DNA from 3 places in the Cellvibrio sp. ARAG 10.3 genome. Region 3 is predicted to be linked to each of the others. Evidence: predicted binding sites of a transcription regulator. Region 3 holds the regulator's gene; each other region holds the start of a gene.
What was found. Region 3 encodes LexA, which represses DNA repair genes until DNA is damaged. Its sites were predicted from a motif close to ACTGTNTNTANANACAGT; they were not measured.
Positions count from the first base shown of each region.

Region 1: dinB (DNA polymerase IV) is a predicted target of LexA. The motif match lies at 2,314-2,331, and genes of this name have one in related genera.
Region 2: ACSV5M_RS16685 (YebG family protein) is a predicted target of LexA. The motif match lies at 1,669-1,686, and genes of this name have one in related genera.

Region 1 covers NZ_JBPYCU010000021.1:11,729-16,252, reverse strand. The annotation lists gene ACSV5M_RS19125 (aminoacyl-tRNA deacylase) at 1-506, shown strand, start outside; gene ACSV5M_RS19120 (ExbD/TolR family protein) at 571-984, opposite strand; gene dinB (DNA polymerase IV) at 1,199-2,260, opposite strand; gene ACSV5M_RS19110 (hypothetical protein) at 2,541-2,774, shown strand; gene ACSV5M_RS19105 (hypothetical protein) at 3,068-3,922, shown strand; gene ACSV5M_RS19100 (flagellar brake protein) at 3,999-4,524, opposite strand, start outside.
Region 2 covers NZ_JBPYCU010000015.1:31,458-35,981, forward strand. The annotation lists gene murJ (murein biosynthesis integral membrane protein MurJ) at 1-1,500, opposite strand, end outside; gene ACSV5M_RS16685 (YebG family protein) at 1,786-2,091, shown strand; gene ACSV5M_RS16690 (MFS transporter) at 2,500-4,110, shown strand; gene ACSV5M_RS16695 (PLDc N-terminal domain-containing protein) at 4,214-4,390, opposite strand.
Region 3 covers NZ_JBPYCU010000002.1:346,996-351,519, reverse strand. The annotation lists gene ACSV5M_RS04210 (hypothetical protein) at 1-933, shown strand, start outside; gene ACSV5M_RS04205 (TraB/GumN family protein) at 930-1,901, shown strand; gene ACSV5M_RS04200 (hypothetical protein) at 1,977-2,237, shown strand; gene ACSV5M_RS04195 (cell division inhibitor SulA) at 2,288-2,695, opposite strand; gene lexA (transcriptional repressor LexA) at 2,688-3,290, opposite strand; gene ACSV5M_RS04185 (DUF2845 domain-containing protein) at 3,394-3,714, opposite strand; gene ACSV5M_RS04180 (SDR family oxidoreductase) at 3,871-4,524, opposite strand, start outside.

The sequences.
Region 1 (4,524 bases), on a different contig from region 3:
TAAATTTCACACTTCTGGAACACGAATACAGCGAAGGATCTTTTAATACTGCGCGCATTGCGCATATTGATGAAACCAGCCTGGCTAAGGCTGTGCTGGTACGCGATGAAGATTTCCACTACACCCTGTGCGTGCTGCCGTCACGCAACAAGATACTACGCCACACGCTTAATCAAATTTTTGATCGCCACATGGAGCTGGTTGACGAAGACGAATTGCACGAAATCTTTCGCGACTGCGCCGCCGGGGCGGTACCGGCATTGGGTGAAGCCTATGGCTTGGATGTAATCTGGGATGATGAGTTAATGCAGGCACCGATGGTGTTTATTGAAGCGGGAGATCATCGACATTTGATTTGCCTGGAGCAAAGCCAATTCTCCACGCTGATGCAAGATAAGTTACACGATCACTTCAGCACGGAAAGAGTCCGCCTGAAAAAGGGGGGAAAAAGCAAACGCGCCAAGGTTTCGCTTACGTTGGAGGACTTGCGCATTGGTGGAATGTAAATATACCCGCTAAAAAAAAGCCCCGATGTTTCGTAACACCGGGGCTTATTTTAACCAGCATCCATCACTGTTTTATCGGGGCCAGTACTACATTTGGGGCCTTCGCTTCGCGCGCCGCATCGGCAACCAGGACATAAGTGCCTGCGTGTGCTTTAGGGTCGGCAGAAATAATCACGGTTGCCTTGGGTAATTCAGCACGCATACGCTCAATGTTTGAACGCACAGCGCGCTCATCTACGCGGCGATCTTCCATCCAAATCTGGTTGTCAGCGGTGATGCGCACGAGAATATTCTGAGGGGCATCTGGTGGTGGTGGATTGTTGTTATCTTCCGGGATATTAACATCGATACCGATTTCTTTAACAAACGAAGCGGTTACGATAAAGAAGATCAACATGATAAAGACCACGTCCAACATAGGGGTCAGATCGATATCGTTAGACTCGTCAGCACTACGGCCTTTTTTTCTTCGGCTCACCGCGATTACTCCTCTAGTGTTATGTATTGCTAGTGTTATATAGATGCCGCGCAGGCACAGCAAGGCGACAATCTTATCAGTTTTCCAGGGCGAATGACTAATGCTTTATTGGCATGAAACCCGGCAAAAGGGCCAGCATCAACCGGGCCGACAGCCCACGACATACCACCGGCAGATCCGGCCATAGAGCCTTTGTTTCTCCCCAAGTTCCCGTCTAGTCAAATAAATCCAGTTGGTAGTATGCCTGGTCCTCCCGCAAGTCAATGAACCTCACCCCCACCCCCAGCAGCCTGACAGGGCGGTGGTTACCGCGCTCAAAGGCCTGGGAGCATAAAGTCTGATAATCAGCCATGCTTAACGATTGCCCTGTGCGCTCAATGGTCGTACTGGTGAAATCCGTAAACTTAAGCTTTACAAATATTTTCACTACCTGGTAGTCGTCGTCCAGACGCCGCAACCGGCTTGCCAAAGTTTGCAGCAGTTCAGGAAATTGATGCAGACAGCAAGACAAATCGGGCAAATCCTGAGGATAGGTGTGCTCAACACTGAGTGACTTGCGCCTTCGGCTGGGGACGACCTGGCGGTCATCCCGCCCTCGACTGAGATCATAAAGCCGTTGGCCAAACTGACCATACCGCTGAGATAACTCAAACACCGAAAAACGTTGCAGGTCACCGCAGGTTTTCACATTCATTTGTGCCAGCCGTGCTGCAGTAGCCTTGCCGACCCCGTGGATCTTACGCACCGGCAGTTGTTGCACAAAGTGATCTATTTGCGCCGGCGTGATAACAAACAAGCCGTTCGGCTTTTTCCAATCGCTGGCCACTTTAGCCAGGAATTTATTCGGCGCGACTCCGGCGGAAACGGTAATCCCCAATTCTTGTTCGATTCGTCTACGGATGAGCTGTGCAATTCTCGTTGCACTGCCATCGCAGTAGGGCGAATCTGTGACATCAAGAAATGCCTCATCCAACGACAATGGTTCGACCAGGTCTGTGTACTCATAAAAAATATGGCGCATACGTAGGGATACCTCGCGATACACATCCATTCGGTGCGGCAGAATTATCAAATCCGGACACAACCGGCGAGCGGTTGCGGATGGCATTGCCGAATGCACTCCATACCGGCGCGCTTCGTAGTTACAGGTGGAAATTACTCCGCGCTTATCCGCCCCACCACCTACAGCAATAGGCAAATTGCGTAACGAAGGATCATCACGCATTTCTATCGCAGCAAAAAAGCAATCTGCATCGCAGTGGATAATTTTTCGCAACGAAGGCCTCAACAAGCTATTAACCGGTGAAAAACACCATTATCCAATAAAACACTGTTTATACAAACAGTATATTAAAAGCCCACGACGCCACACCATGTCTTTTTAGCGGCGCCCAGCAAACTTATCAGCAGTACCGAAAGCTCAGGAGCGATGGATATCTACAGCTAATGGAGAGTTGCGCCTATTGGGAACGTTGCATCATTGGGAGAGATATACTGCCGCACAGGCCAGCGGTGAAACTTTTCTGAAGAGAAGTACACCAAGGATGCAGAACAAAATGCGTTTTTCTGGATATCAGATTCGGGCGCACATGCCTGAAAAGTCTTCACAGAACCTGGTTGCCGCTAACAGCACAAGTGCATGCGATTTGGATCAGGGAGAAAAAGAACACTTTTTTTACCGCTCAAGCGTGAATGCTTTCACTTTATCCCATCAGAAATACCTCACTCGCTTGCTCATTAAAATTAAAGACCTGTTCATCATTCACACCAGGCAAAGTGTCTTTGTGTAAAAAATTCAGCTCGCAGCAATTCCAAAAAAGGGGAAGTTTTGACCGGCAGCTCCGTAAATTTTTAACCGAAGATAAAACCCCGGCAGAGTTACGCTTTTTGAAAAAATACAAAAAAATGTTCCGTTCGAAGGTTGCGGCAGGTCATTTTTGATAAAAAATAGAAAAAAAACGCATTTTTTCCGTCAAAACTCTTCAAAAAACTTGAATTTTTTCCATAAAGTTTTAACTTATGCGTGTTGGAAGTTTTAATCCGTTTTATAAACTCTTTCCGAAAACAATAAAGGAAACACACCATGGCTGCACGTAAATCCAAAGCGGTTGATGCTGTTGCAAATTTAGAACAGCAATTAGCTCAATTGAAAGCCCAGTTGGCAAAAGCGCGTGTCGCTCAAGCTGCTGATCTCCAAAAACAAGTTTCGGCACTGTCTAAAGACGCTGCCAAAGCATCTGCCCAGGTAAAATCTGCTCAAAGCAAACTGGCTGCTGCTTCCAAGAAGAAGACTCCGGCTGCTGCAAAACAAGTCACTGCCGCTAAAGCAGAACTTGCAAGCGCCAAAAAAGCTGCTGCTGCTGCCAAACAAGCGGTTGCCAATGCGAAAAAAGAAGCTGCCACCATTAAATCTGCTAACAAAATGGCCGCAGCCCATGACAAGGCTGTTGCCAAAGCTGAAGCTGTGGTTGCCAAGCGTTTGAAAGCTGCCGCGAAAAAAGCTGCCGCGAAAAACAAACTGGCTGCCAAAAAAGCAGCCGCTAAAGCTAAAGTAGCTGAAAAGAAAGCCGCCGCTAAAGCCAAACTGGCCGCGAAAAAAGCCGCTGCCAAAGCCAAAGTAGCTGCCAAAAAAGCTGCAACCAAGAAGAAAGCCGCTGAGAAAAAAGCTGCTGCACGCGCTAAAGCTGCAGCCAAAAAAGCTGCTGCACGCTCAAAAGCCGCCGCTAAAAAAGCTCCTCGCGCAGCCAAGAAAGCTGCTCCGGCGGCTGCCAAGCCCGCCGCGAAGAAAGCAGTAGCCAAAAAAGCACCTGCTAAAAAGGCCGCGAAAAAAGCTGTAGCCAAGAAAAAGCCTGCCGCGAAGAAAGCAGCTGTTGCCGGCGCAACTCCTGCAAAACGTGGCCGCAAGCCCAAGGCTGCCACTCCTGCTGTGACCGCTTAATCAGTCACTTCGGGTTTGGAAAAGAAAAAGGCGCTCATTTGAGCGCCTTTTTCTTTTCCGGTGAAGCAATACCGGTTTACGCAGGGGTTAATTGCTGTTCGTCTACAATTTGCCCAAATACATAGGCGCATAACAGCAAACGCTTTTCTTCGTCCTCCTCGGTAAACTCCACGCCGTAAACTGCAGGTAAGTTTTTGTCAGCTTCCTGGGTACTTCGCTCAAGCCTCGACCGAATAATCGCATCCACCATTAACTCGCGAACCATATTTAGGATGGTCACCCGGGCACTGATCCTTATCTTGTCACCGATTTCCCCTACCGGCTCCAATAATTCCATACGAGCCCCGGAAATACTGATGTCTGCAATCGTTCCTTTCATCACTTCTTCGTTAATGACGCTGAGGTTTTTCACCTGAATAGGCAGGTCTACATTAACTCTTGTCGCCCCCCGTATTCCTTTAAAGCTCACTTGCTCCGGGTAACTCACATGCAATATCGGGTAGGGTTCTGCTGTTTGTGTTTCGACAACACTTGCAAAGAGACCTATCCCGTTATCAACCATCATCCGAACAACCATTTTTTGGCCGGCCCTGAAACGTAAT
Region 2 (4,524 bases), on a different contig from region 3:
CAGCGTAATCACGTAGACCATGAACCCGGCTCCACATAGCGCCCCCAGCCGCATGGCACGCTGGAGCCAATCCCAGGTTGCCCAGTCGCTCCAGACCTGCAACAAACCGAGCAGTGCCAACACCATCATCAGATTGGCTGTGCCATAACGCATCATCAACCTTCCCCAGCCCCGCTCCGGCTGATAAACGCCGCTGCGACGCAAGCCGCGATACAACAAACCAGCGTTGACATAAGCCGCCAGGGCGGTCGCCAAAGCCAGTCCGACGTGCCCCAGATTGAAAAGGAAGTAAAGGGGGGCGACAAACAGGGCTTTCATGCCGATGTTGGCAAAGACGGCAATGATGCCAATCCGCACCGGCGTTTTCATATCCTGACGCGCAAAATAGCCCGGAGCCAGCACCTTGATGAGCATAAAGCCGAGCAATCCCAGGGCGTAGGCTTGCAGACTATAGGAAGACATCAGGATATCGCGCACCGTCATCTGGCCGTGGTGAAACAGGGTAAACAGAATCGGCTGCGCCAGGATCACCAGGGCGAGCAAGGAGGGCAATGCAATCAGCACGATCATCCGGATCGCCCAGTCCAGGGTGCGATTGAAATGCTCACCCGATTGCGCGGCATGCTGGCGCGATAGATTGGGCATGATCACCGTCGCCACCGCGATGGCGAATACCCCCAAAGGCAATTCCACCAGACGATCTGAATAGAACAGCCAGCCCACGCTACCGTCGGGCAAAAACGATGCAAGGATGGAGTCGAGCATCAGATTAATCTGGCTGACCGAGACACCAAAAAGCGCTGGTACCATCAACGTCAGGATGCGCTTGACGCCCGGATCCTGCCAATCCAGCCTGGGCACTGGTAGCAAATGAATGCGGCGCAGGAAAGGTAGTTGGAACAGCAACGACAAAATTCCCGCCACCAATACCCCCCAAGCCAAGGCGAACACCGGCTGGGAAAACCAGGGCGCGGCAAACCACGCTGCACCGATCATGCAAATATTCAGGAGCACCGGGGTAAAGGCAGGCACCGCAAAGCGGTCGTAGCTGTTAAGCACCGCGCCCGCAAAACCCGTCAGGGAAATCAATAGCAAATAAGGAAACGTAATGCGGATCAGGTCGCTCAGTAAGGTAAATTTAAGCGGATCGTTTAAATAACCTGACGCAAAGATGGCAGCCACAACGGGCGAGCCGATCACCGCCAATACCGTCACCAACAACAATACCGACCCGAGGCAACCGGCAACCCGGTCCACCAAGGCCTGCACCGCTGCATGGGGCCCGTTTTGGCGATACTCCGACAGGACCGGGACAAAGGCTTGGGAAAAAGCGCCTTCGGAAAATAACCGCCGGAAGAAATTCGGAATCTTGAACGCCAGAAAAAATGCGTCCGCCGCGCCCCCTGCACCGAGCACATGAGCCAACACCTGATCGCGCACCAGCCCCAGCACCCGCGACATCATCGTCATAGACCCGGTGACCACACTGGAACGCAGCATACCGGTGCGGGGCTTGATGGGAGTTGACGCTTGATCGGACAAGATGAATTTCCTTGAGGACTCAGATTAAGGGGCGCCATTATCCATGCTTCTATCAGGGAGATACAGCCTGACATTCAGGCCGCACTATGCCTCATTTAATCGTTGACATTCTTTCGGCGCACGAATACTGTATATAAAAACAGTATCGAGATGCGCTGTTTACTATTGTTGAAATACAGGTAAAAACACGAGGGTAAGATCATGGCAGTTATCGCCGTTTGGCAATGCGATCGGGACGGAAGTATGTTTGAAGATAAGAAACAAGCCGAAGAACACGACAAGTATCTGGAACTGGCCGCCAATATTACCAGTTTGATTGAGCGCGAAATTCCCGGTATCAGCGATCAGCACAGCGAAGCTATCGGGCTGTTGCTCGCCCAGCGCCGCGAACAGCTAGCCAAAGCCTGCAAGGGTAAACCGGAAGAGTTGCTCGAACCCTTCGAAGCAGATACTCAACCCAAGGGCATGATCAACGCCGGCTTGAAATCTGCGGGAGCTACAGGAAACAAGGAAACGGATAACGTGACGCCATTGGCAGCCAATCAATAGAACACCTATTGCCATTGCGAGGCAAGCGGCAACGCAAGGCCTCAATCATCGTCGCCTATATTGATCATCGGTTTATGGACTCATCAGCAAGGACGCTGTTTTTAAATTGCATTAGTTAATCGAGCTTTTTAACTATCGGGTAAAACAGGCAAAAAAGACTCTCCGCCTCGACTCTATCAACCGCGCGGATCACCCCAACCACTTTTATCATCCCCGAATTCCAATCAAGTTACCCATGTCAGCCATGGTAACTTTCTTGCCACTGCACCTGCCTCAACGGGTGCGGTGGTTTTTTTTCTGCAATTCCTATAGCCAAAATTTATGGCTTTTCGATTGTCATCGTTTTATGCGCCGGGTAGAACACGCTCTGTAGCACGATAACAATGATTATCTACAGGTTCAGGCAGCATGAATTCCCAAGGTATCTCCTTCCATCATCCGTTCGCGTTCTGGTTTGGTTGCATCTTTATTACCGCTGGCGTACTCGCTCATATCCCCATGTTCATGCACGCTTCCCACATGGGTTATCGCATGGCGGGTATGCCAATGGACGCCACCATGCTGACGGGTATGGGGTTGATTCCGCTGGGCGTACTGCTGGCCTGGTACGGTTTGATGCCGCGCCTGGCCCAGTTGCGCCACGATGATCAGAGCACTATTCATTTCCATGTGGCAGATAACATGCCGCTCAATCGGGAGCATTGGAAGCTGGTGATTGCACTGGTGGTCGCCGTCGCGGTCGATGTGATGAAGCCAGCCACCCTTGGGTTTGTTATGCCGGGCATGACGCTGGAGTATGAGATCAGCAAACAGTCCGCCGGCACACTGGCGCTGGTGGCACTCACCGGCACAACGGTTGGCTCGATCATCTGGGGACGATTGGCCGATACCATGGGACGCCGCGCGGCCATCCTGTTATCAGCGCTTATGTTTATCGGCACCGCTATTTGTGGCGCGATGCCGACCTTTGAGTGGAACCTGATTATGTGTTTTCTGATGGGCGCTTCCGCCGGTGGTTTGCTGCCCATCACCTTTACCCTGATGGCCGAGATGATTCCGGCGGCTCACCGCGGCTGGTTACTGGTGGCGCTCGGCGGCGTGGGAACTTCTGCGGGCTATCTCCTGGCGTCCGGCTCTGCGGCAGTGCTTGAACCCTTGTTCAGTTGGCGCGTGCTGTGGATGCTGGGATTGCCGACGGGCCTGTTGGTGATATTCCTTAATCGCTATATTCCCGAATCACCCCGTTTTCTGGCCAGCGCCGGCCTGAAACGGCAAGCTCGGACTATTCTGGCAAAGTTCAATGCCCATATTGACCAAGAGTCCGGTGACCAAGCGACAGCCGCTGAAGTCCAGCATGCCGGCAGTTTTCGCGACATGATTCGCGGCCCCTATGCGCGCATTACACTGGGACTTGTCGGTGCCGGGGTTGCCTGGGGTCTGGTGAATTTCGGATTTTTACTGTGGTTGCCGACCAATTTGCGCGACATGGGCATGAGCGCTGAAGCCGCCAATGGCCTTCTCGCGCAATCTGGCCTGCTGGCATTGCCCGGTATTCTGATGGTGATCTGGCTTTATCATCACTGGAGTAGCATCAAGACCCTGGTGCTGTTTATCGGAATGACGGCAGCCAGCTTGCTGTTATTTTTGGTACTGGGGCTGCTAAAGGTCAATGCCCACACTGCCATCATCGTGGCGACCGCACTACTACTCATCAGCGCCAGCGGAGTGATTGCCATGCTCATTCCCTATGCTGCCGAGATTTATCCTGTCCATTTGCGAGGCACCGGCGCAGGACTGGTCGCCGCCAGTTCCAAATTTGGCGGCATCCTCGGTGCCGCATGCGGTGTCCTGGGGCTATTCAATGACCTGGCGATCTCCGCGTTACTCATCGCCCTTCCACTCATTCTTTTTGGTGGCTTGTTACTGCAAAACGGTATCGATACCCGCGGACGCAGGCTGGAAGAAATACACGCAGCCGTCATGCACAAATCCGGTGTTGAACCGACACTGGACGCATAACCTGCGGTTGGCAGACGACAGAAGTAGAGCAGATAAACTGACGAAATTGCTCAGGGCTCTCCGGAATCAGAGAGCCCTGACGGTGATATTCAACAGTGAGGGGTTACTTGGGCCCGAAGAATAGCCACAAGATAAATCCAAGGAAGGGCAGGAATAACAACACCAGAATCCAGATGACTTTCGTACCCGTGCTGGCGCGACTCTGCAAAGTTTTCACAATCGCGTAGATCACGCAAACCAGTAATATAAAACCTAAAAAACCACTGACTTCGACGCTCATACTAATCTCCTGTTATCGCGTTTATAAATAGAATCCCGTTGCAGGAAGATGGACACCCACGAGTATCAGAGGTTCAGGGGAGCATAATATGTCAGGTATCAATGTCCGTTGCGCTATTAAAATCCTTATCGGCC
Region 3 (4,524 bases):
GATCCTTTACCTGACGAACGTTACGGCGATCTCTATTTTGAGATGCACGAGCAGAAGCAGGAAGTCTATGTTATTACGCACATTGATTCTCAGGCCTGGCCTGATGGAATCGGGGGGATTCGCCTGGGATTCAATCAACAAAAACGTCGTGAATTTAATAATGATGCTGCGTTTAAGGCGGCTTATCTGGCAGCGGTCCAGGAATACGAAGCCATCAGGCGCGATATTGACCGACGTCTGGATCAGCAACGCCTGGCCCACAACATTGCCCTCCATGATCCGGTCAATACCGCCACGTTAAATGGCTGGTTGAACGAATTGCCGCAACCCTTGATAACGTTAGAAAATGAAAAACGTGCGGCCATGTATGCCTATACGGCTATGCAGGATTTGCGGGTGGGAGATGTTGTCAAAGTGCCATGTTTTACACCCCATGCATTACAACACGGCGTGCGCACCGTTGAATTCCAGACGCCAGTCTATGAAAGAAAAATTCTGTCTTTCACGCAAAAAGTTTTGACCCAAACACACTGGGACACAGCTGCAGCACTTGCAAACGTCTCGCTTGAAACACCCGCCACTCCCGAGCTTGAGCAGATAAATTCCACAGCTGGGGTTGTAGTTGAACGTGTCGTCGAGTTTCATGATTTTGAAGTCTTGCGCGTAATCTTGAGCGCAGGATCGCGCCATCAATTACCAGTTTGTGTTAGCTACCGCCTGTTGATGGTTATATCCGGCAGCCTTGTGTGCTATGCAACGGAGTCTTCAATGCTTACGCAGGCAAAATATACCGATACCTCTACTTATCTAGCGTCGCAAGCAGTCTTATTGCCTGCATCGCTCGCTCACACTGAGTGGCAGGCCGGTGACGAAGGTGCCATTGTGCTGCTGGCGTTGCCCAAAGAAACTGATCGCGATGGTGAATGCATATGAAACTATGCATTCATTCGGTGATTGCGAAGCGCAGAACATTTTTATGGATTATTGTTACTTGCTTCTATAGCTCGGCTTTGCATGCTGCATCGCAGCCCCTGTTGTGGCAGGTGCAGGATAAGGATTCCCGAGTTCGCCTATATCTATTTGGCTCGTTACATTACGGCGATGAAGCATTCTATCCTTTGCCTGATGCCGTGCTTCAGGCGCATCGAGATTCAGATGTATTGGCTGTTGAATTGGATATCGATGCACTGGATGGAGAAAAAGTGCGCGCGGCCCTCAAGCAATATGGCTATTACCCCAGCGAGAAAAATTTACAAACCCAGCTCGGTGAGAAAATGTGGAAAACATTAACGCAAGTATCCGAGAATCTGGGAGGCGATGCGCAGCAGTTGAAACAATTTAAACCTTGGTTGGCAGCTATGCAGTTGACCAACATGCAATTGGCACGGAGTGATTATCAGCAAGCGTTAGGCCTGGATAAATATTTTCTGACTGCATCACGGGATAAAAAAATTATTCTGGAACTGGAGTCACTTGATGAGCAAATGCAATTATTTAATCAGTTAAGTGACGCAGAACAAATTGAATTTTTGCAGGTTACCTTGAATGAGCAGGGCAAGGCAGAGGAAAGCTTGAAAAGATTGGCAGATGCCTGGTATCAAGGTGATGAACCCACATTAAATGAATTGGTATTCAGTTCATTTCGCCAGAGAAAATTGGGGCATAGGCTCTATCAATTTATTTTCGTTGAACGCAATAAACAAATGCTGCAAATAATTGATACATATATGAAAAAAGCGCAAAAAATTTTTCTCGTTGTGGGTATTGGTCATATGTTGGGCGAGGACGGGCTGGTAGCGCTGTTGGAAGCGCAGGGATATCAAGTGACCTTGGTTACTGGGGTTACTACGGAGGTTAATAGGGGTATTAACGCGGCGGTTAACACGGGGCGGGATGATTGATGCAAGGCGGGTTAATGTTAGAATAAAGCCGTTTTTTCCTTTGCAGGTCAACACTGCAAAACAATAGAGGTTAGTATGCCATCAACGCTATATGAAATTGCCGAGTTACCTAACGGCGATGTCGTGCTGAGAAAAGTCGATGATGAGGGTGGGGAGCCTTTGGTGCGGCTTTGTTTTTCAACAGAATCCCTGGCTTTTATGGGGGAAGCAAAATTTGAGGTCGCGAAAGCGATGATTGAAGCCGGGATGGAAGCCGCCACTGAGCTGGCGGAGCAGGAGCATCTGGATGAGTTTTCTGAAGGTATTCCTGAATTTGAGAAGCCGATCCTGCATTGATTCTATTGGGGCTTTCCGTGCCCCTGCGTCTTCTGATATCTCTCAATGACCTACCGCACGCGCAGTAATAACCCCTGACAATTGCCACGCATCGCAGCAGCTTCCAACTGTTTCAATTCCTTGTCAGTTAATTTGCCGGGGCTGGCGATAACGGTGTGGCTGTTACCTGCCGCCAATGCTTCCCATGTAATCCACAAGGTGTTATGCTGTTCATGGCAATGAATCAGGCGGATCAACCGGGTATCGATACCAAAGCTTTCCAGTGATTGGCGTGTGATGTTGTGGGGCGCAACCCAGGTAATCCAGCGGTCGTGGCAGGTCTTACTGAGATAGGCCAACATTGGCAATAGCAGCGCCGCCTGTTCCGGAGAATGACTGGTTAATACCAACTCAGTTACACCCTTGTTATAGCGGGGTGCACTGCCGGGTTGTTCATCAATACGTACGGTATTAGTCACGACGGATTACTCCTACGCTTAAACCCTCGATACAAAAATCCTGATCCCGCAGATCTACTTCAATCACGTTAAAGTCAGGATTCTCTGGCCAGAGTTCGACTTGAGCCCGATTACCGATGCGTTTGAAACGTTTCACGGTCACTTCCTCGCCGATTCGCGCCACAACAATCTGGCCATTGCGCGCCTGATCAGTCCTGTGCACTGCGAGTAAGTCGCCATCCAGGATACCGGCATCCTTCATACTCATACCTTGCACACGTAACAGGTAATCCGCGCTGGGAGAAAAGAAGCTGTAAGGAATATTGCAGTAATCTTCGATATGTTCCTGGGCAAGGATAGGGCTACCGGCTGCAACCCGACCGACGACAGGAATACCATTATGGGATTCCGGCAAACGAATCCCGCGTGATGCACCAGGGATAATTTCGATTGCCCCTTTTTTTGCCAGGGCTTTGATATGTTCCTCAGCAGCGTTGGCAGACTTATAACCGAGTATGCGAGCAATCTCTGCGCGCGTTGGCGGATAACCGGTTTCTTCGGTGTAGCTCTTGATCAACTGCAGGACTTGTTCCTGGCGGGAGGTCAGATTGGCCATAGGGCGCTCCTGATGAATCTGTTTATTTATACAGGTGTTGTGATTATATACAGTATTTCATCATCCGCAACCCCCTTTTTTCAAGGGGCGGGGCGCCTGAAGTTTAAAGGCGTCGTCCGTTTTTAATCGCCTGGAGTTTGCCGCGTTTGAAATAGAGGTGTTGAATGAACTGGCCGGCACCAGGATGGTAAGTCCACAGGTCAACTTCTTCGCAAGGGACAATGATGGTGGTGTTGGCTTGGCCGACAATGGTGATGGGCTCGCAGTAGCTGTCGGTAAATACCGGCTCCCCGCACCGGTCGATAACATCCGCTTTGGTGTCCCCGGTTTGGATCAGCGAGTTGCTGCAACGCATGGAATCCGCCAATGCGGGTTGTAAATATAATCCGCCGAGAAGGAGCGCGAGATAAGCGCAAATTTTCATGTGATTACCTCAAGGTGGCAGTGGGTGCCGTTGATGGATGATATGCCGTTTGTAGAAAGCTCCGGCCGGATTGTTCGTGCATTTTGACCTGGCTCAGGGTCAGTAATTCCTGTGATGCTGTCGCCTGATATTGCCAGCCCCTGACTTAACTGAAGCTTAACTTCCCGCACGACGTAAGACCCTGTCCATCATCCGTGTACTTAGTATACGTTGCAGAATGCTCATCAAATATGTCGGAAATGTAACGCAATAGCGTGGTTTAGGTGAATCACTTTCCAGCGCGTGTTTCAAGCGCCGGTAAACCGCCTCCGGTCCCAGGGTAAAGGGCGCGGCGGGGCCAGGCTTACTGAGTCGCTGTATGGCCGATGCATATTGATCGGCAAAGCGGCTCTTGTCAGTATCGATATTGGTTTTCAATGCGATGAGGGCATTTTTGCGAAAGTCACTGAGGATGGGGCCCGGCTCAATAAGGCTGACATACACGCCGGTGCCGTCCAGCTCAAGTCGCAAGGTATCCGTCAGCCCCTCAATGGCGAACTTGCTGGCATTGTATGCGCCCCGCAACGGCATGGCCGCGAAACCGAGGATCGAGCTATTCTGAATAATGCGTCCCTGGCCCTGCTGAATCATGAGCGGCAGAATTTTATTCGTGAGCTCCAGCCATCCGAACACATTGGTTTCAAATTGGCGGCGCAATACATCGCGGCTCAGATCTTCTACTGCGCCGGGTTGGCCATAAGCTCCGTTGTTGAATAATCCATAGAGTTTTCCCTCTGTGAGTTCCAATGTTTGGCTTACCGCCCGTTCAAT